4 regions of the Anaerobacillus sp. QJM3NY_17 genome follow, and region 1 is predicted to be linked to each of the others. Evidence: riboswitches for the same ligand, from Rfam matches in the RefSeq annotation. Region 1 holds a riboswitch; each other region holds the start of a gene.
What was found. A riboswitch is a leader RNA that binds a small molecule or an ion and turns the genes downstream of it on or off. The one in region 1 is predicted to bind S-adenosylmethionine.
Positions count from the first base shown of each region.

Region 1 (5,368 bases):
CCGGATCCGCACTAAGAGAAATACGTGCCGTATTTCCGATTCCTTTTGAAAGAATAACACCAAGACCGGCTGCGCTTTTAACTGTACCTGCAAATAGAGTGCCTGACTCTGTAATTCCGAGATGCAGTGGGTAATTAAAAGAACGTGCTGCCAGTTCATATGCTTCAGTTGCAAGGTTAACATCGGAAGCTTTCATGGAGACGATGATATCGTAGAAATCAAGGTCTTCAAGAATTTTGATATGGTGGAGGGCACTTTCTAGCATTCCCTCAGCTGTAGGATAGCCGTATTTTTCAAGGATTTTTCGCTCAAGTGAACCAGCATTAACGCCAATGCGAATCGGAATGCCTTTTGCTTTGGCTGCTTTTACGACAGCTTCCACTTTTTCGCGCCGTCCAATATTACCAGGGTTAATACGTATCTTGTCTGCTCCACCTTCAATGGCTTTTAGTGCTAGCTTATAATTAAAGTGAATATCAACGACAAGAGGGATATTAATCCTCTTTTTGATTTCAGGGATTGCATCTGCTGCCCTGTCATCTGGACAAGCTACTCGTACAATCTGACAACCAGCTTCTTCAAGACGATTGATTTCAGCAACTGTTGCTTCCACATCGTGAGTTTTGGTTGTTGTCATACTTTGAATAATAACTTCATCGTTACCGCCTATTGTTAAAGGACCTACTTTAACAGGTCTAGTTTGACTACGGTGGGTAATTTCATTCATGCGAAAATCGCTCCTTTTACATGTAGGATTGCTTACCTCATGATTTAGATCGCTTTTATATACTCCCTTGTAGGGAATAAGACTCATCTGTAATACTATCCCATTGTAGCAACTTTAGAGAGCTATTGACAAGAAATAATCATTGAGCAGATGTTTGGTCATAAGTTGGTATCCTATATTCTTCCCCAATTTGTATAAGAGTTGGATGAATTTTATTTAATGTTTCAAAATCGTGAACGACCGTTTCAATCGGAACCGGTATTGAGCCGTTCGCTTTTTCTACTAAAGAAAGAACAGTATCGCCAGCATTTATTTTATAAACCACATAGGGAGAGTTTTTTTCAGGTGACCCCACTTCGACTGCTTCTGATACTTCTGAAATAGCTCTGTTATTTGTAAGAGTTCCTGTTGTTAAATCATAATAAGTTGTATGAAGGACAAGCAGAAATAGGGAACTTAACAATAGTTTTCGCATCTCTCGCAACTCCTTCAGAATGATTTCCTTTGTACTACGATATGCTTGTCCTTCCATGATATGACAGATTTCCTAGTGAATTATCTTTTCTTTCGATCGAGTGTCGAGTAGAATACTAAGAGATGGGGAGATTAACTGAGTTACTCTTCATTAGAGCCTCACGTTAAAAGGAGACAAAAAACATGCTTAAAAAAGGATTGCCGTTTTTATTGTCGATGGTGTTAATGATGTCTATTATTCCTATGGTGGCACAAGCGGATGCGAGCGTCGGGGATGTCATCGTTACACTTGGTGAAGATCTATCTGAAGAGCAAAAACAGAAGCTAGTTGATGAAATGGAAGCTCCGGAAAATGCAATGACGGTAACGGTATCAAATGAAGAAGAGCATAAATATCTTGGGAATTATATAAGTAAAGCGCTAATCGGTACCCGCGCCTTATCTTCTTCTTCCATAACCATTGGTGAAAAAGATGCTGGTTTAAGCGTTGACACAAAAAATATTAATTGGGTAACAGATGAAATGTACGCAAATGCTTTAATAACAGCTGGAGTAAAAGATGCTGATGTTTATGTGACAGCACCAATGGAGGTTTCAGGTACGGCTGCATTAACTGGTTTAATCAAAGCTTATGAGTTAAGCACAGATGAAGTGATACCTGAGGAGCAAAAACAAGTAGCAAATGAAGAGCTTGTCACTACTGCAAAATTGAGCGATAGTATTGGCGCAGATAAAGCAACAGAGCTAATGACTAAGATTAAGGATGAAATTGCTACAAACCCACCTGAGACGGAAGATGATTTAAGAACAGTTATTAAACAAATTGCTAACGATTCAGGTATTGAATTGACTCAAGATGAGTTGGATGGTCTTGTTGCACTGTTTAATCGAATGAAAAATCTTGATATTGATTGGGATCAAATGAAGAGTCAGTTGCAGAACGCGAGAGAAAACCTGGACGAGTTTTTAAATAAAGACGAGACACAGTCATTTATTCAAAAAATCATTGATTTCTTTATTGCGATTATTGATGGAATAAAAGGGGTATTTCAATCGTAAGGTGACAAGTGACTGAAACTTTCTTCCCTTTTGAACGTATAAGAGAAGAAGGAAAAGGAGGGAGCGAGGATGGAGATTCTATCTTTGCCAGCAGTTGGCTTTCTTATCGTTTTACTTAGCGTGCTATTCTTGTTTGCTGAGTTACTTGTCCGTGTAAAAGGTATTTTTGGATTGATCGGAATACTATTGCTCACATTTTATTTTAGTTTCCATCTTACTTCTTTATCATCAATTCTCTGGATGGGACTTGTGTTTGCTGTTGGTTTAGGCTTAGTTATTCTTGATGGGAAATTACTCAATGATGGTACATTTGGTTTGATTGGATTAATTATGATGGTTACAGCCGTAGCCATTCCTTCTCCGACTTTCCTTTATGGCCTTCTCGTTTCTAGTGGTTTTTTAATTGGTACGGCTGCTTCATTCCTGTTTTTGCGTGTTTTCCCCGCACGTTCTATGTGGACGAAAATGACGTTAAAGGATCGGTTAAGCAGTGAAATGGGGTATAATTCCATGAACGCTGAGTATAAGAATTTAGTTGGAGAATCGGCTATGACAATTACTCCATTTCGACCAAGTGGAACAATACAAGTCAATGAGAAAAAGTACAGCGCCATTTCTGTTGGAAGTTGGATCGACAAGGATACGGCAGTAGTTATTACGTCTGTAGATGGTACGCGTATCTTAATAGAAGAGAAAAAAGAAGAAAGTAAACGTCATCCAATTTAAAAATGGTCCCCGAGTCATAGATTCGGGGTTTTTTTCATATTCTTTTCTAATCCCTTTATCCCGATCTCTAAACTAGGGTTGACATATTGTTAGATAATAGTTAAGATTTAGAAAATAACTTATCAAGAGAGACCGAGGGACTGGCCCGTTGACGTCCAGCAACCTGCCTGATTGGCAAGGTGCTACTTCCAGCAAAATGGAGTCCATTTTGGAAGATAAGGTGAATTAAGGTAACCTGATCTGTCTTTCCAATTTGGGAAGGCTTTTTTCATTTATAAGCTTCTCCTCATGATTATTACGACTAAGGGAGGTTGCATGATGGGAACGAAAGACCAGAATTTTTCAGACGTTGCTGTACGTATAGAACGAATGCTAAGTTCGTTAAAATTTGGGTCAATTACGCTTGTTGTTCAAGATGGGAAAGTTGTTCAACTTGAAAGAAAAGAAAAAGAACGACTTTAATATTGGCGCTGACTAGAGAAACTAGAGGCGGTTCTAACCCTAAAGGTTAGAACCGCCTCTTTTTTTAAACTTTTAAATATATTTCCTTGATCGGAATTGGGAGGGTTAGAAATGAATTGGTTCTATAATAATTGGTCGGGTAAGGAACCTGAATTCGACGTTGAATCAGAAACGAAAGGGGCTCTTGAAGTTCTGGAGTGGGCGTATCAAATATACCAAGATGATATTGTATATGCTTGTAGTTTCGGTGTTGAGGGTGTCGTTCTAATTGATTTGATTTCCCGGGTAAACCAGAACGCGAAGATTGTTTTTCTGGATACAGGTCTCCATTTTGATGAGACTTATGAGCTAATTAATAAAGTGAAAGCTAAATATCCATCTCTAAATATTAAGTTAAAGCAACCAAAGGAGTCGGTCGAAGAACAGGCATTAAGTAAAGGGGATGCTCTATGGGAGCGAGACCCGGGACAGTGCTGCAACTTGAGGAAAATCATACCATTGCATGAAGAATTAGATCATGTAAGTGCATGGATCTCAGGTTTAAGGAGAGAGCAGTCGCCACTCAGACAAAAGACAAATTATTTCAATAGAGATGATAAGTTTCAGTCGATTAAGGTTTGTCCACTTATTCATTGGACATGGAAAGATGTTTGGAGGTACGTGTACGAAAAGGATTTACCATACAATCCTCTTCATGATAAAGGGTACCCAAGTATAGGATGTGCGGTATGCACTGAAAGAGTATTGGAAGGTAGTGATTCTAGAGCTGGGAGATGGGCAAATCAGGAAAAAACGGAATGCGGCTTGCATTTTGATTCAGCACCAAATCGGTGACGGTCATGACAACCCTAGTTATTACAGTGGCTCTCTTTTTTGCTATGAATATTGGGGCTAGTGGAGCTGCGGCATCGATGGGAGTGGCTTACGGGGCTGGAGCGATTAAAAGAAGAAGCGTAGCACTGAGTGTTTGTGCGATTGGGATTGTTGGTGGTGCCACATTAGGTGGAGGTAATGTTATTAAAACAATGGGGAGTGGCATTATACCTTCTTCCGTACTCAGTCTAAAGGTTATCTTGATTATTTTTATTTCAGCTACAACAGCGCTCTTTCTAGCAAATATGATGGGGATTCCATTATCAACAAGTGAAGTTACTGTGGGCGCAGTGGTAGGAGTTGGTATTGCTTACCGTGCTTTGTACTTTCAGAATGTGATGTTCATTATGTTGTTGTGGATCGTTATACCGGTTATTGCTTTTGCGACAGCTCTCAGTGTTGGGAAAATTTTTGGTCTTTTAAAACAAAGAATCAATCTTACTTCAAAGTGGCAAAAGCCACTCACCATTTTTTTAATTGTAGCCGGTTTTCTAGAAGCCTTTTCAGCGGGAATGAATAACGTCGCAAATGCGATTGGACCGCTAGTTGGAGCGGGAGTTTTATCCCTTTCTCACGGCGCATTTTTTGGGGGAGCTTTTGTTGCTTTAGGTGCTTTAGTTTTTGGTAAACGTGTCATTGAAACGAATGGTTATCGCATCACAAAATTTTCACTTGGTGAAGGTTGTGCTATATCAGGTACGAGCGCTGGACTTGTGATTGGAGCTTCCTTATTTGGGATTCCGGTGCCGCTTACCCAGATTACCACCTCATCGATCATTGGTATCGGAACTGCTAAAGATGGATTTCAGCTTTGGCAGAAAGATGTCATTACGCGAATGATTAAAGTTTGGGCAGTTTCACCGGTTTTTTCTTTAGTTATTTCTTATAGTATGATCAAACTTTTTTTAGAAAGTGATTTATATACATTAATTGCAATTGGCAGCGTTATTCTAGCGACGCTTGGGTCAGGAAGTTTAATTCGATCGATTCGCTCTCAAAAGAGAACATTACAAGACGAAGGAAGCTTATAATAAATTCAATTTGGAG
Region 1 is NZ_CM149685.1:2,773,463-2,778,830, reverse strand. Features, by position in the region: gene ispG (flavodoxin-dependent (E)-4-hydroxy-3-methylbut-2-enyl-diphosphate synthase) at 1-727, opposite strand, end outside; gene AC0VYV_RS14590 (hypothetical protein) at 867-1,202, opposite strand; gene AC0VYV_RS14585 (DUF1002 domain-containing protein) at 1,385-2,260, shown strand; gene AC0VYV_RS14580 (NfeD family protein) at 2,330-2,986, shown strand; SAM riboswitch class I at 3,103-3,208, shown strand; gene AC0VYV_RS14575 (YezD family protein) at 3,305-3,448, shown strand; gene AC0VYV_RS14570 (phosphoadenylyl-sulfate reductase) at 3,560-4,282, shown strand; gene AC0VYV_RS14565 (inorganic phosphate transporter) at 4,288-5,352, shown strand.

Region 2 (5,368 bases), 710 kb from region 1:
CTGTTTCAATATGCTGAGTTGAAACTGCGATTAGAATAAAGAAAGGAATAACCGCCGTTTTAAACACTTGTGGAATGTATTGACTATAATAGGAATCAATCTCATCCACCGCATCTAGTAAAACGCTCACTTTCTGTCCAGATTGACCCTGGTAAGACGTTAGAAGTGCGTCTCGAGAAAATTTATTCAAAAGCGCTTCTCTTATTCTTTGTTTCACAATAGTGGCCATGTTTACGCATGCTTTTCCCATTAAATAAGATACGCAAGGGCGTAGCGCCATGACAACCAGTAAGCCAATGAGATACGGTGAAATTTCTGAATATGCTAGTCTCTCAATAAATACCTGATTCACTATTTCTACTGTAAGAAACGCCTGTACAATAATGGATGCGCCAATAATAAGAGCACCTAAAATCATGAACAAGTGTGTGATTTTAAAACCTGAAGCATACGCTTTAAGTTCGTTCTTCACCTGATCCCCCACCTTTAGTTTCACATCAAACATACGTTTGTGAAATATTTCACATTAATTCTTAATTCCTATTGTACGACTTATACAAAGGAGAAGCAAATACTATGCAGCGATCATTTTTTACAATTAAATGAACGAAATATGTGCTAGACTCACCGAGCCAATTCTCATTCAATTGCGGCATTCTTAGATTTAACATTCTTCCTCATTTCCTATTTGCTATAATGAAAGCAGCAGGATAAGAAATGGAGGATTAGCGTGGAACACGAACCTGAATTTGAAAAAACGCGTAAAAATACACACAACCGAAATAAATTAAAGCATTTATTGATTTCTTTTACTCAACCATTACAATCCTTCTTTAAAACCATATGGAAAGGAGCTTCCTATGGCGCTCTTATTATGACAATGCTGCTAATCTTTTCGATTGGGTTTGATTTTCATACTGGACTGGGTCAAATAATGGACGTTATTCTTTTCCTACTAATAGCAGTTGTCAGTACACTGCTCACCGTTAAGATTGGTACATGGTTCATAGAGCATTTCAAAAGATTACCCTCTCTTCTCATTGCAAGTATTGGAGTCTCGCTTGCTATAACCATTTATACATTAGATCAATTTCGTCAATTAGAGAACATCCTTCCGCTCTCCTATCTCTTAATTGCAGTCGGTATCATCCTTGGCGCTATGTTCGGATACCCTCTTTCTAAAGGCATCAAAAAGCCAATGTCTATGATCATGCTACTGTTTGGTGTTTTAGCAACGTCAGCTTTTTCATACTGGTTATTCACACCTGGTTTAATGAATGATCGTCTCTCTATTAATGTAGAGCCGCTCTCACCTGTTAGTGATAACCCTTCAGAATACGGCTCATTTGATGTAACTACTTATACATATGGAAGTGGAAAGGATAAGCAACGTCCTGAATTTGGGGAGCAAGTAGATATTCAAACGATGTCAGTTAACGCTTCAAGTATGATTGGAGAATGGTCCAAAGAACGCGAGTGGTTCTGGGGCTTTAAAGACACCAATGTGCCACTTAATGGACGTGTATGGGTGCCTAAAGGAAATGGTTCTTTTCCTCTTGTCCTTATTGTCCATGGAAACCATAAGATGGAGGACTTCTCAGATGAAGGCTACAATTATTTAGGTGAGTTACTCGCTAGTCGTGGCTTTTTAACAGTATCAGTAGATGAGAACTTCTTCAATTCATCATGGTCTGGTGGCCTCGCAGGAGACATTAATGGACGCGCTTGGTTGCTGCTTAAACATATTGAAGAAATGGAGAAATTATCTTCTCAAAAAGATAATCCATTATTCAACAAAGTGAAGATGGATCAAATTGCTTTAATAGGTCATTCTCGCGGTGGTCAAGCTGCGATTTTAGCAGCAAAATTCAATGACCTTGATCGTTACCCAAATAACGGGAACATGACTTTTGATTTCCATTATAATATTGAATCTGTTATCGCACTTGCACCGACGGATTATCAAACACTTTCAGATCGAAAAATCGAAGTGGATGATGTCAATTATTTATTACTTCAAGGTTCTTATGATAGTGATTTATCGGAATTCGAAGGCGACCGACAGTATAATGGGATTGATTTAACTGGCAGTAAAGAAGCTATGAAAGCAGCCCTTTATATTGATCGCGCCAATCACGGACAATTTAACACAACGTGGGGAGAAAACGATACGTATTTCCCTTTCACGCTTTTATTAAATAAAGAGCCTCTTCTTAAAGGCACTGAACAACGACAAATAGCCCGCACATATGTTGCTGGCTTTCTTGAGGCGACGCTTCATCAAAATGAGTCCTATCAACCGATGTTTGAGGATTATCGCTATGCTCTCGAATGGCTACCTGATACAACATACATTAGTAAATATGAAGATCCTTCGTATCATATCTATAGCACCTTTGAAGAGGACGTTGATGTCACAACAGCGACATCTCCCTATATCACCATAGAGACTAATAGCTTGCTGCAATGGTATGAAGGAGAGCTTGAATTTCGACGCGATAAAGAAAGAGGTACTCATGGGGTCTTTTTGAAATGGGATCATTCCTATTCAAAGAACGGCACATACAAATTAAATTTCAAGAAAGCCCTTCAGGATCCATTTGCTTATACAATGAACAGTTCATTAACATTCACAGCAGCAAACCTTTCAGATCCATCTGACCAGCAACCTGTTGATTTCACAATCACGGCTAGTTCAGATAACGGAGCATCCGCTAGTGTTAAGCTGAGTGACGTCATGCAGTTGCAAGGTGTTCTTCCTATTCAACACACAAAAACAAAATACTTTGAAGAAGGACGTTATGGTGAACCTACTGAACCGGTTCTCCAAACCTTTAATATTCCGATGCAGCGATTCTTAGAAGCAAACAATGCCTTTAATCCGAAGAAGATGAATGCTCTTACATTCGAATTTAATGCATCAGAGAAAGGAAAAGTCTTTATTGATCAAATAGGTGTCAATCAAGGTGATTAACTAAAAAAGGCCTTCCCTCATGACAATGAGAGAAAGCCTTTTTTCTATTATGAAATTTTGCAAGAAGACTGTCCACGCTTAGCAAGATAGCTTTGATGATACTCATCTGCACGATAGAATGAAGTGATTGGTACAATTTGCGTCACAACTGGTTTTTTGAAGCGTCCAGATCGCTCGAGTTTTTCTTTTGCAATCAATGCTATTTCTGCCTGCTCATTTGAGTGGTAAAAGATCGCTGAGCGATAGCGTGTTCCGACATCTTCTCCCTGTTTGTTTAAGGAGGTTGGATTATGATTTTCAAAGAAAACTTCTACAAGTTCTTCATAAGAAATGAGAGAAGGATCATATTCAACTTGTACGGATTCGGCATGGCCTGTTAATTCAGAATAAACATCTTCATAAGTTGGATTAATCGTCTCTCCTCCTGTAAACCCTGCTGAAGTTGAAATAACACCGTTCAATTGTTGAAATAGCGCTTCTACTCCCCAAAAGCACCCTGCTGCAAATGTTGCTTGTTCCACTATGACCACTCCGTTTCCTTTTCTCTGTATGGTTTTATTTGATCGAGCATATATGTTTTCTAATTCATTTAGTGATAACATATAAAGTTGCTTTTCACCCTTCTTATATATCCCTTGTGAGAGAAGGGTCTTAATAAGCTGTTGTTTTCTTGCTTCGTTATCCATTAGTGTATGCAATATCAGTCTCTCCCTCTACTAAAACATATTTCCAAATGAGGGTGCATAAAAAAACCCTCATCTGCTCGAACAGAAGAGGGTTTGGATAGACCGAGCCTCTTCTCATTTTTCGACTTTCGTCGCAGGAATTAGCACGGTTCCAATTGAACATAAGTTCATAGGTCCGTTGCCGAGGTATCTAAGGGCCAGTCCCTCCACCTCTCTGAATAAGAAGATCCTTTAAACAAAGGATTATTAAGTTAGTCCCAATAATAAATGGTTTTAAAACGGATGTCAATACAAAAGTACTCATAAAAATAATTATATTACAAAAGAGATAACAAAGTAGCCAGCTGCTGCTAATCCCGCCGCTAATAAAGCTGGGCCAAGCTTAAATTTCGCATATGTCATAGGATTCAACTGCAAGATCCTCGCAACTGTATTCGTATTGTCACTTAGCGGAGAAGCAAAAGCGCCAAATGTCCCACTCGCAAACACGGCTCCAATGACAACAGGTAGATCTGCTCCTGTAGAATACCCTAATGAAATACCGAGCGGCATTAAAATTCCCCATGTGCCCCATGATGAGCCAATAAAGTATGAAATAAACGCCCCAACGAGAAATAAGACTGGTGGTACAAATAAAGTAGGAATCCAATCAAGGTTTGAGGTAACAAAAGACGAGAAGCCAAGAGCTTCTGTTGAAGCTGCTAAGCCCCAAACGACAGTAAGCAAGACGATGACCGGCATCATCTCGTTACCACCTTCGATAAAATAAGTAACAAGGTCCTTTAAAGAAAAACGCTGAAATAAATAGAAAATGAACGTTAAAAGTACTGTAGTGAGAAGTGCAAAGACCATCGCGTCGAGGACATCTGCCTCAATAAACGCCTTGATTAAAGAAGTAAACCCCTTCTTATAACCACTCCAATATGTAAGAAGAAGTGTTAGGAGAATAACTCCTCCAAGAGGTATTAATAAATTCATCGGTTTCGTAGGAAGATCCTTCGCCACAGCTGGATGACAATCTTCCCATTGATCATCAAGCTTTTTTTCCACATTACCTGCGTCTGTAGCTGGCGTTTTTCGATGATGGAAAAAACTCAAATAAAAGCCAATCAATAAAATACTAATCGAAAAAAAGTTGTAAGGGATACTTTGAAGAAAGTAACGATAGCCATCTCCTTCAATGCCTTCTGCTTTTAGTGAAAGCTGCACAACAGATGACATATAGCCGACAAAAGCGGTAGCAATTGGCATTAAGACAATAACTGGAGTTGCTGTCGTTTCTATCACAAATCCAAGCTCCTGAGGAGTGATTTTCACTTTATTTAAAAGAGCTTTCATGATTGGGGCTACCGTTACAATGCGGAAACTAGGAGCACTAAATGTTCCTAGCGTTGACACCCACGTCAGAAATAACGCTCCTTTTTTTGAGTTGATTTTGGATGAGGCAACTTGAACAAATCCTTTTATCCCACCAGTATATTTCATCAATCCGATTAAGCCCGTAAACATATATAGAAAAAGGACGATTTTAACATTATTTTCATCTTTCAAACCAGTCATAATAAATTCATAGAACTGTTGTAAACCAATGATCAATCCAGGTTTGTATATAAATGATGCTGTTAGCAAACCCGCCGTTAATCCGGGGATCACTAGTTTTGTTTTCATCGCAATGATAATGACAACGATAAACGGAAAAATGGATAAC
Region 2 is NZ_CM149685.1:2,065,765-2,071,132, reverse strand. Features, by position in the region: gene cydD (thiol reductant ABC exporter subunit CydD) at 1-472, opposite strand, end outside; gene AC0VYV_RS11075 (hypothetical protein) at 731-2,974, shown strand; gene msrA (peptide-methionine (S)-S-oxide reductase MsrA) at 3,022-3,672, opposite strand; SAM riboswitch class I at 3,772-3,885, opposite strand; gene AC0VYV_RS11065 (Na+/H+ antiporter NhaC family protein) at 3,973-5,368, opposite strand, start outside.
Region 2: linked by a shared signal. The riboswitch ahead of msrA (peptide-methionine (S)-S-oxide reductase MsrA) and the one ahead of AC0VYV_RS14575 (YezD family protein) in region 1 are both predicted to bind S-adenosylmethionine.

Region 3 (5,368 bases), 2.1 Mb from region 1:
CGAATTATGCCAGACGTAGGAAATCCTGTCAATCTATTTTTTTACTTTTCTGAATCAAAAGAGATTAAGAGAATTAATTCGTTCAACTGCCTCCCTGAGTTTCTCTTCGGAAGTTAATAAGCCTACTCTCACAAAGCCTTCCCCATACTCTCCAAAGCCGTTCCCAGGCGCAACTACAATTTGAACATTCTCAAGCAAGTAGTCCGCAAATCCCTCTGAAGTAAATGATTCAGGTACTTTTAACCAGGCAAAAAATGACCCCGCAGGAGAGGTTACATCCCAGCCAATATCGTGAAGCCCCTGTATCAATACATTCCGTCTAGATTCGTACGTTTGGCGAAGGTTCTCAACACATTCCTGTGAACCTAGTAAAGCTTCTGCAGCTGCTTCTTGCACTGCACTAAACAAACTAACGTAGAAATGATCCTGAAGCAGGTTGATGCTTTCCACTACAGATGGGTTTCCGACAGCGAACCCAACACGCCATCCTGCCATATTATACGTTTTGGAAAGAGTATAAATCTCAATTCCCACATCTTTAGCACCTTCTGTTTCCAAAAAGCTTTTAGGACGTTCTCCATCGAATCCGATCGCTCCATAAGCAAAATCATGAACGACACAGATGTCATTGGCATCCGCAAACCTAACCGTTTCATCAAAAAAGCTTTTCGTTGCTATAGCAGCGGTAGGATTGTTTGGATAATTTAAAAACATGAGCTTTGCTTTTGCAAGAGCACTCTCTGGGATCGCGCTATAATCAGGCAGAAAATCATTTTGTTCAAGTAACGGCATCATTTGCATATCCGCTTCAGCCATCGCAACTCCAGACCAATAATCAGGATAGCCAGGATCTGGCACGAGCGCCACGTCACTTTTATTTAACAAACATTGACTGACTTCTACAAGGCCAGCTTTTCCACCAAAGAGGACGGCTACCTCTTTCTCCGGATCAAGCTCAACACCAAACTCTCGCTTATAGAATTCAGCCGCGGCTTGTTTCAGAAAAGGCTGCCCCCTAAATGGCGGATACTTGTGGTATGCAGGGTTTTCAGCTGCCTGCTGCAAAGACTCGATAATATGTGCAGGCGTCGGCTGGTCAGGATTTCCTTGGCCAAGGTTAATAATGTCATATCCCGCCTCTACATAACGGTTCACTTTTCCAGCAAGCTTCGCAAAAAATTGTTCTGGTAAACGTTTAAGTGCATCTGAAGTTTGAAATTGTTTCAAATGGAATCACATCCTGTTAAAATTTTCGAGAAATTCTAATAAGTTATGTTATCTTGGATACACAACCATGTAAAGGTCAATTTCTAAACATGTAAGGAGGACAAATCAATGAAAAACCTTGCCCTGTTGCAATTTGATATTGCTTTTGGCAATCCAGAAAAGAATTTCTCTAAAGTTGAAGAGCTTGTTTCTAAGGCGGTGAGTGACAAACCAGATATCATCGTTTTACCAGAATTGTGGTCCACAGGTTATGATTTATCTCGTCTTGATGAAATTGGAGATACTGATGCAGAAAAGTCGATTGCTTTTCTATCTCGCCTCGCAAAAAAAAACGACGTAAATATTGTCGGGGGCTCCATCGCTAAGCATCATAACGGCGAAGTAACGAACACCATGCTTGTGTTCAATCGAGATGGGCAGCTCGTTCATGAGTATAGCAAAGCGCACCTGTTTCGTTTGATGAATGAAGAGAAATTCCTCGTTTCTGGAAATGAAAAAAGTCATTTCACACTTGAAGAACTCCCATGTGCCGGGTTCATTTGTTATGATATTCGCTTTCCTGAGTGGCTTCGCCTTCATGCAGTTGAAGGTGCCCAAGTATTGTTCGTACCAGCAGAATGGCCAAAGCAACGCACCGATCATTGGCGAGCATTACTTATCAGTCGCGCGATTGAAAATCAGTGCTACGTGATTGCTTGTAATCGTGTCGGGGCAGATCCTGATAATACGTTTGGAGGACACTCATTGATCATTGATCCGTGGGGAACAATTATCGCAGAAGCAGGAGAAGAAGAAGTTATTTTAACAGGTTCTATTGACGAAGAGGAAATGTCATCAATCCGGAGTCGCATTCCTATCTTTGAAGATCGACGTCCAGATATTTATAAATAATATTCAAAATATTATTGACAAACATGTTCCTTTCTCTGTAACATACATTTCAAGCGAAAAAATTGTAAAATAATTTCATAAACTTTCTCTTATCAAGAGCAGGCTGAGGGATTTGGCCCTATGACGCCCAGCAACCGACCTATTTTTAAGTCCAGATGAATCCATGACTTAAATGGCACGGTGCTACTTCCAACAGGATGATATTCATTCTGGAAGATAAGAGGTGTGAAGTATCTCTGTCTTCAAGCCTCTTTCTTCGGAAAGAGGCTTTTTTTATGCCGAAATTCCGATCTTCATGCAATACAACAACCATAAATAGTTGAAAGGGGAATTTTACATGGGTATTCAGATCACTTCAGGGTACACACCGTTTACAAGCGAAACAGTTGTGCAATTTTTAGAGCATCACGAGCTTTTGGATCGCACCGCTCCTGTTCATGTAAAGGAAATTGGCGATGGCAATTTAAATTATGTCTTTCATGTTCAACACAAGAAAACTGGACAATCCTGGATCGTCAAACAAGCCTTGCCTTATGCCAAAGTAGTTGGCGAATCCTGGCCGCTTACACTTGATCGGTCCAGAATTGAAAGCGAGGCGCTCAAGCAAGCTCACTCGCTCGTTCCTGACTTTTCTCCAATCGTTTATTTGCATGACTCTGAAAAAGCCGCAACGGTTATGGAAGATTTATCAACGCACACTATTTTACGCAAAGGACTTATTGAAGGACGTATATATCCTGAACTTGCAAGAAACGTCGGTACCTACCTCGCTCATACGCTCTTTTTCACTTCTGACTACGGTCTTGGTTCGGCAAATAAGAAAGAGCTTGCCAAACGGTTTAGTAATCCAGACTTATGTGGCATAACAGAAACCCTCGTATTTTCAGATCCTTTCTACAATGCCGAAAGCAATGCCTTTACAGAAGAGCTTCGAGCAGATGTTGAATCGCTGTGGGAAGATGACGATTTCCTCACTGAAGTGCCCTCCCTCAAACACTCTTTTTTAACAAAAGGAGAAGCTTTGATACATGGGGACTTACATACAGGTAGCCTGTTTGTTACGGAAAGCTCAACCAAAATAATCGATCCAGAATTTGCTTTCTATGGGCCAGCTGGTTTTGATGTCGGTGCTTTTATCGCCAATATTGCGCTTAGTATCCTGTCGCAGGAGGCCCATAGATCAGAAGAAGAGAAAGAAGGATACCTCGCTTATTTATTTGGCGTCACTACCGAGGTTTGGAACGTATTTGAATCTACTTTCCGATCATTATGGGACGACCATCTCTCAGAAGATAATCGTTATTCGAGAGGATACCTAGACGCTCTTCTACAATCTATTTTTGTCGATAGCATTGGATTTTCCGGCTGTAAAATCATCCGAAGAACGATTGGACTTGCTCATGTAGAAGAGATCGAGACGATCAGTGATCCAAGAGTAAAACTCGCTGTGGAAAAAAAGGGGCTTACCCTTGGAAAAAAACTTATTTTAGACCGAAAAAGCATCACTTCGATTGAACAATACATTAAAGCAATCAAGGAGGTCATTTAAATGACTGTTATCTCATCACTCCAGTGGAAAGGTGATCATCTCTTACTCCTCGATCAACGGCATCTTCCACAACAAGAGATCTACCTTAAGCAAACGGCAATCGAGGATGTCTGGAATAGCATTTCTGCCCTTGTGGTCCGCGGAGCACCAGCCATTGGAATCGCCGCAGCGTATGGTCTTGTTCTTTGGAGTCAGCATGTTCAAACAAACGAAGCAACAGCGTTCAAGACAGCGCTAGTCAACCAAGGAAAATATCTTGCCTCCTCTCGTCCCACTGCAGTTAATCTCTCTTGGGCGATCGATCGCATCATCCGAGCTAGCTTTTCCTTACCAACAGTTCAAAAAATGAAAGAAGCGATTCTGCACGAAGCACTTACTATCCATAAAGAGGATGAACTTGTCTGTCAGCGTATTGGAGAACATGGTCTGAAGCTATTAAATGATAGGGATACCATCCTCACACACTGCAATGCAGGTGGGATCGCAACAGCAAAATACGGGACTGCTCTTGCGCCTCTCCATCTGGCAAAGGAAAACGGTCTCTCCATCTCTGCAATTGCGACGGAAACCAGACCAGTTCTACAAGGTGCTCGATTAACCGCATGGGAGCTTGAGCGTGCTGGTATTGACGTTACGCTTATTACAGACAGTATGGTAGCTCACGTTTTAAAAACGAAGAAAATCGCTGCAGTTATAGTCGGTGCTGATCGGATTGCTGCAAATGGTGATACAGCTAATAAGATTGGTACGCTCGGCCTTGCCCATATCGCAAAAGCATACAACGTTCCTTTTTATGTTGCTGCACCCATCTCAACAATTGACTACTCGATCCCTGACGGAGAAGCGATTCCGATTGAGGAGCGAGACCCGAAAGAAGTCACGCACTATAAAGGTGAACGTGTTGCAGCTGAAAACATTGGTGTATTTAATCCTGCTTTTGATGTGACGCCAAATGAATTACTTAACGGAATCATTACGGAGCACGGTATCGTTCGAACACCGTATGCTGAAAACCTTGCTCATCTTGCTTTCCCACACGCTAAAAACACGGAGGTACATTCATGAAACGCTTAGGACTTATTTTATCCATTCTTCTTCTCGTCGTGCTTGCAGCTTGTACGAGTGAGCAAGATGCCGTAAGTGCACCAGAAGCAAGCAATACGGAATCAAGTGAGGCAACTGCGAACACGGGTGAAGAAACGTCTAAAGTTTCTTCAGACATTCCAAAAGAAGTTCAAAAACCTATCAAAATAGCAGCGATTATGCAAGCATCCCTCGGTACATTTTCTTCCCAGTACGTAAAAGGAGTTGAAGATCAGGTTGAAAAATTTGGCGGAAGCGTTCAAGTTTATAATGCTGATAATGACCTTTCCAAGATGGCTACACACCTTGATACAGCCATCAACCAAAAAGTCGATGCGATCTTAATTGATCATGGCCGAGCAGATGCACTCGAAGCTGGAGTGAAAAAAGCCGTTGATAAAGGCATACCTGTCGTTGTGTTTGATAGCGATATTAACGTGCCAGGTGTAACAGTTATTGATCAAGATGATTATAGTCTTGCATGGAATACATTAAAAACGCTTGCTCAAGATTTAAATGGTGAAGGAAATATTGTCTATGTGTGGGTAGGAGGATTTGCGCCCATGGAGCGACGAAATGCGATTTATGAGGCCTTCCAGGAGCGCTATCCAGAAATCA
Region 3 is NZ_CM149685.1:716,712-722,079, reverse strand. Features, by position in the region: gene AC0VYV_RS03930 (aminotransferase class I/II-fold pyridoxal phosphate-dependent enzyme) at 55-1,227, opposite strand; gene AC0VYV_RS03925 (carbon-nitrogen family hydrolase) at 1,336-2,118, shown strand; SAM riboswitch class I at 2,205-2,341, shown strand; gene mtnK (S-methyl-5-thioribose kinase) at 2,456-3,667, shown strand; gene mtnA (S-methyl-5-thioribose-1-phosphate isomerase) at 3,668-4,732, shown strand; gene AC0VYV_RS03910 (sugar ABC transporter substrate-binding protein) at 4,729-5,368, shown strand, end outside.
Region 3: linked by a shared signal. The riboswitch ahead of mtnK (S-methyl-5-thioribose kinase) and the one ahead of AC0VYV_RS14575 (YezD family protein) in region 1 are both predicted to bind S-adenosylmethionine.

Region 4 (5,368 bases), 1.6 Mb from region 1:
TGGATAATTCGACCGGAGAGGTTATACCAGCGTATGTGTTCATTGCCACTCTTCCCTACAGTCAGTTGAGTTATGTAGAGGCATTTCTTGATATGAAATCAACTTCCTGGCTGCGTGCACATATTCATGCATTCGAATATTTTGGAGGCGTTACCGAGGCATTGGTACCTGATAATTTGAAGACGGGCGTGACTAAGCCCCACCGGGGCGACCCAATGATCAATGAAGCTTACCGGGAATTAGCCGATTACTACCGGGCGGTTGTGGTGCCCAGTCGCGTCAGAAAGCCGAAAGACAAAGCGAGTGTAGAAGGAACTGTCGGATACATATCAAGGCAGATCATTGCATCATTACGAAACTATCAGTGTTTTCATCTCGAGGATTTGAATGCACGAATCTTTGAAAAGCTGGAAGAAATCAATACGATGAATTTCCAAAAGCGCGAGGGTTCTAGGTTCAAAGTGTTTGAAGAAGAGGAGAAGAGCCACCTTCATCCTCTACCTCCAACACGGTTCAAGATGACGGAATGGGCAACTGCCAAAGTTCAACCGAACTACCACGTTCAAGTGGACTATAAGTTCTATTCCGTCCCCTATGAATACGTCCGCGAGGATGTCGATGTCCGAATCACTGCGGATGTAATTGAATTGTACTTTAAAGATGTGCGGATTGCATCCCATCCACGTAAACAAAAATCAGAAGATTCGTATGCCACAAATCCGGATCACATGCCAGACCACCATCGGCTTTATCTCGATCACAATCCAGAAAACAACCGTAAATGGGCGAGGACTGTCGGACCGAATACGCAACGTCTGGTTGAACATATCTTGAAAACAAATGTTGAAAAGAAAGCTTTGAATATATTGAACGGATTGAGAAGTACAGCCTCTAAAAGAACGGAATCAGAGCTTGAGGAAGCGACCAAGACCTTACTGGAGATATCCTCCCATCCCACCGTTGCCGTTCTTAAAAGCATCTTGGAGAGGCAGAAGAAAAAGCAAGCGAACAAACAGCTAGTTGGGGAACCGCAGACAGAGGACTATGGTTTTACCAGAGGCGCTACCTATTTTGGGAGGGATAAAAAATGATCAACCAAGAAACCTTACGAAAGTTAATGGACATGAAGATGAGTGGAATGGCGGACTTATATCAACTACAGAATGAAAATAAAGACTTCCAAGGCATGGATTTTGATGATCGTTTTAACCTATTGGTGGATACGGAATATGATCGCAGAAGGTCGAATAAGTTAGACCGATTGATTAAACAAGCCACATTTGATGACTCGAGCGCAGCCGTTGAACTGATCGAGTATCACGCTGACCGTAAGTTGGATAAGCAGTTAATTTTAGAGCTGGCGTCCGGCACCTATCTTCAGAAGCATCATAATATTATCCTTATGGGCGCTTCAGGCAATGGAAAGACATGGATATCAAATGCTTTCGGCATTCAGGCCTGCCGGCAGTTCTACAAGGTGAAATATATCCGATTGCCCGAATTATTGGATGAACTCGCAGTTGCCAAACATGAGGCAGATGGAAGTTTTCGCAAACTGATTAAAAAGTACAGATCGATTGATTTATTGATATTGGATGAATGGCTCCTGAGTGAGCTGTCTCAAGATCAAGTACTCCACGTTTTAGAAATTATCGACGCGAGGCTCAAGCGGACTTCTACCATCTTTTGTTCCCAGTTCTCACCCGAAGGGTGGCATTCCAAACTCGGACAAGCCCAGGTAGCTGATGCGATTCTTGACCGGATTGTCCATGACTCTTATAAAATACTAATCGATGGCCACATATCAATGCGTGAAAGGCATAGTTTAGTCGCTCCTCGTTGACCATATTAAAGAAGAGAGTCACTAGTGAAATTTACCCGGTGGCTCTCTTCTATGCATTCACTGGCTCCATTCTCCGCAATTGATGGCTCAAAACTTCGCACAAGTGGCTTTTTCGTTCCGCAATACTCATTAATCGCAAAGGATAAGAAAGCCTGACGGAGAACATTGCTGCCTATACGATAGACATAATCGATTGCTTGCTTTTGTTTTTGATAAATACGGTGTAGTGACGATTTCGTACTGTCATCAAATGAATCAACTTGTTTGAATAAATCATTATATCGGTGATGTTTTCTAAGCTCTTCATGATGAGGAGCGTATAGCAGATCGATGGCTTCTTGATTCGATTGATAAACATTGAGTGCTAACGTAATATCTTTTTCATCTTCAACAAGTTCTTCTTTAATGATTGATATGTAATATGTTAAAAAATCATAGACTCTGTCAGCGATAGACTCCTGGTTTAGAGAAAGATAAATTTGCAGAATATCTAATAAATCACTGTAATCGAGAATCCAATATTCGTCATGAGATGGTGCTACGTTATTTAATGTTAGGAAAATAGGGATAATCGTATAGCCTTCATATTCTTCTTTATTTCGAATGAAGTGAAGGTAATCCTCCAGCTGTCCGACAGATTCTCCAGCATGAAACTTATTTTCGATAATCAAAACTGTTTTCTGATCATCTGACTTTGCGACTAGATCAATATAACGACCAGTCGTTGTACGTACCTCGCGAAACACTTCCAGGTCAGCATAAGAAGCGAAATGATAGTTTAAATAATCAAGAGATTGATTTTGGAAACGTTCTTCGTTCTCAGAACGGGTGAAAATACGGGAGAGAACTTTTTTTACAAGAAAATCTCCTAGGTTATGATTTTCGGATGGATCTAATAACCAAGCTAGAACATTCGAGTGTCGGATTTCAAATTGTTCAATACGAAGTACCTTAAGCGGATTAAAGCTGTTGAATTTACTGTTTAGTTGTGCAAATGCTTTAGAGTGATCAAGGTGAGCAATTGATTCTAAGGAATAAGTCATCATTTTCTCCTATCTATAAGGATTATATTGTCATTCCTATTATAGTGGAAAAAAGAGGATGGACCTACAAATTTTTCTGTTATAATCTATTGGATGGTTAAGTATAAGTAGAGCTAAGGTATTCAAAAAGATTGAAGAATTAAGTGGTAGATTCAATGAGTACTACATCAATCATCAAATAAAATAAGAAACTTTTGAGGAATTTATTTTTGGACACTTATTGGAATATTAAGTAAACTATTACCAACTAAACAAGGTTATCACGAGTGAACGAGAGTACGGGCTCACTGACTTCACAGCAACCTGCCAGGCGGTAAGGTGCTCCAACCTGCAAAGCATTGCTTTGAATGATAACGCACGGATAGCGGAGGCTCTTTGTTGCATTCATTTGCGATGAAGGGCCTTTTTTGTTCATTTGTTGAATACCTTGTTTATAAGAATAAGGGGGATGAGCTTGTGAACGTAAATCGATTTGCACGAAGCGTCATGGCGAAAAGTTATGATGGTGAAAGTTTTTTATTACACGTGGCAGAAGTCATGGAACGTCAACTGAAGGAGTGGGATGAAGCGTATGAAGTGATCGTGATGAAGATGATCGACTACGAGGTCACTGTTAAAAAGGAAAACCGCTCTTATGAACTGTTGCTTACGGAGGATGCATTGCTTTCGCTACAACAGAAATCCCCTTATGCGCTGGATCGATATTTGTGGCTGGAATTAGAGAAGCAGGGGCTTCAAATTGTGAGAGGAAATGGGGATTATATTGAGAGTGTGATGTGAGCCAATGTCGATAGAAGAGGATTTTGCCAATTCATTTTGATGATTCGAAATCGTGGATGTTTGGGGATTAGACTTGGATGCTTTTAAGAATAAGCGGTAAAATTATTTTTGAAATGAATCGTGTATTTTTTCTGAATGCTTTTGAAGTTATTTAATGTGGTAAAATTAAACTATCAATGTAATGGATAATAAAAGTATTAGAAGAAATTATGATTCCATTTTTACTCTTTCTTTTGATTTTTTAACATTACGAAATTTCCCTATTATAGGAGCGTTCTAATATGAAAACGAAAATGAACTATTTCATCTTACTTTTAACGATCATTTTTATAGTTGGTTGTACCAATTTAGAAGAGGCACCCAATAAAGATGCAGAAACAAATACACAAGAAGTAAGTACAGTTGAAACAAATGAAAATAGTGAAAAAGAAGAAACGAACACTACGGTTGTGGATGAACCAGTAGAAGACGAAACACCAGACCCAACAGATGATGAACAGTTCTCAGGATACGAACTTATTGAAGTTGATGGTGGAGATTTGTCTGGACATCGAGAACCTAACGTCGTCGTTGATATTGGGTACGGTGACCGTGAATATTGGGCATTTACGAATGAATACGGACAACTCGTACGTGTCGTTGCTGACGAAATCATTCTACAAGATGATGGTAACGAACCTGTATTATCGTCTGGACGGTACTATTCTGATGAGGCAAAGGTTCCGGGCGTCGAAAGTGACGTGTTAGACGAAGGACATATTATTGCTGATTCTCTCGGAGGGGTATCGAATGCTTATAACATTACCCCACAAGAGAGTACACTTAACCGACATGGTGATCAAGCTTATATGGAAGACGCGATCCGTAGCGCAGGTGAAGCTACTGATTTCGAAGCCATTATCACCTATTCGGATACGGAAAAGCAGATACCTTCAAGTTATCAGTACACGTATACGATGAACGGAAATGAAACCGTTGATACATTTGATAATGTGAACCCTGATGAAGTCAACGCATCACTCGGCTTAACTGAGAGCGAGCCTGACGATTCAACTCCTTCAGACACAGAGGGTGATATTTCTAGTATTGATACAAACGGGAATGGACAAGTGACGATTAAAGAAGCAGAGGCAGCAGGTTATAGTATGCCGATCATGAGTGATCATTGGTTATATCCTTATATGCGTGATAATGATAATGACGGTATGGTTGGTGAATAAGAGTCTAGAAAAATATAGAAGGTGATACGTAAAGGGTATATCGGTTCGCCGGGACGGTTTTTATGATGCGATATTTCGAAAAAAGGTAGTGGAGCATTAATTATTAGTATAATTGATGCTCCTTTAATTTTGGAGATGGAATCGATAGAACCGTCCCGACGATTCTAAGACTTAACAGAATCGGAGGTTTTTATTGTGAAATCGATAGTTAAGCTCGTTTTCTTATGTATGATTCTCTTTATAGGAGGTTGTCAAATAGGAAATGACAAACCAATCACGAATCCCGAAAAAGTGTCTACTGAAGATTTACCTGATACTAGAGCGATGCAGGATGAATTTACGAGAAGTTTTTTGAAATCAACGGAAGAGGTAGAGGATGGTTATTACTCATTTGTTTCTGGTATTAATCGTTATGAAATGAATTTCCCGAAATCGGGAGTAATCGGTGAAAAAGGTTATTCGAAAGACGAGGGATTTGAACA
Region 4 is NZ_CM149685.1:1,221,651-1,227,018, forward strand. Features, by position in the region: gene istA (IS21 family transposase) at 1-1,091, shown strand, start outside; gene istB (IS21-like element helper ATPase IstB) at 1,088-1,843, shown strand; gene AC0VYV_RS06580 (PDDEXK-like family protein) at 1,849-2,886, opposite strand; SAM riboswitch class I at 3,141-3,243, shown strand; gene AC0VYV_RS06585 (hypothetical protein) at 3,343-3,666, shown strand; gene AC0VYV_RS06590 (DNA/RNA non-specific endonuclease) at 3,948-4,886, shown strand; gene AC0VYV_RS06595 (hypothetical protein) at 5,082-5,368, shown strand, end outside.
Region 4: linked by a shared signal. The riboswitch ahead of AC0VYV_RS06585 (hypothetical protein) and the one ahead of AC0VYV_RS14575 (YezD family protein) in region 1 are both predicted to bind S-adenosylmethionine.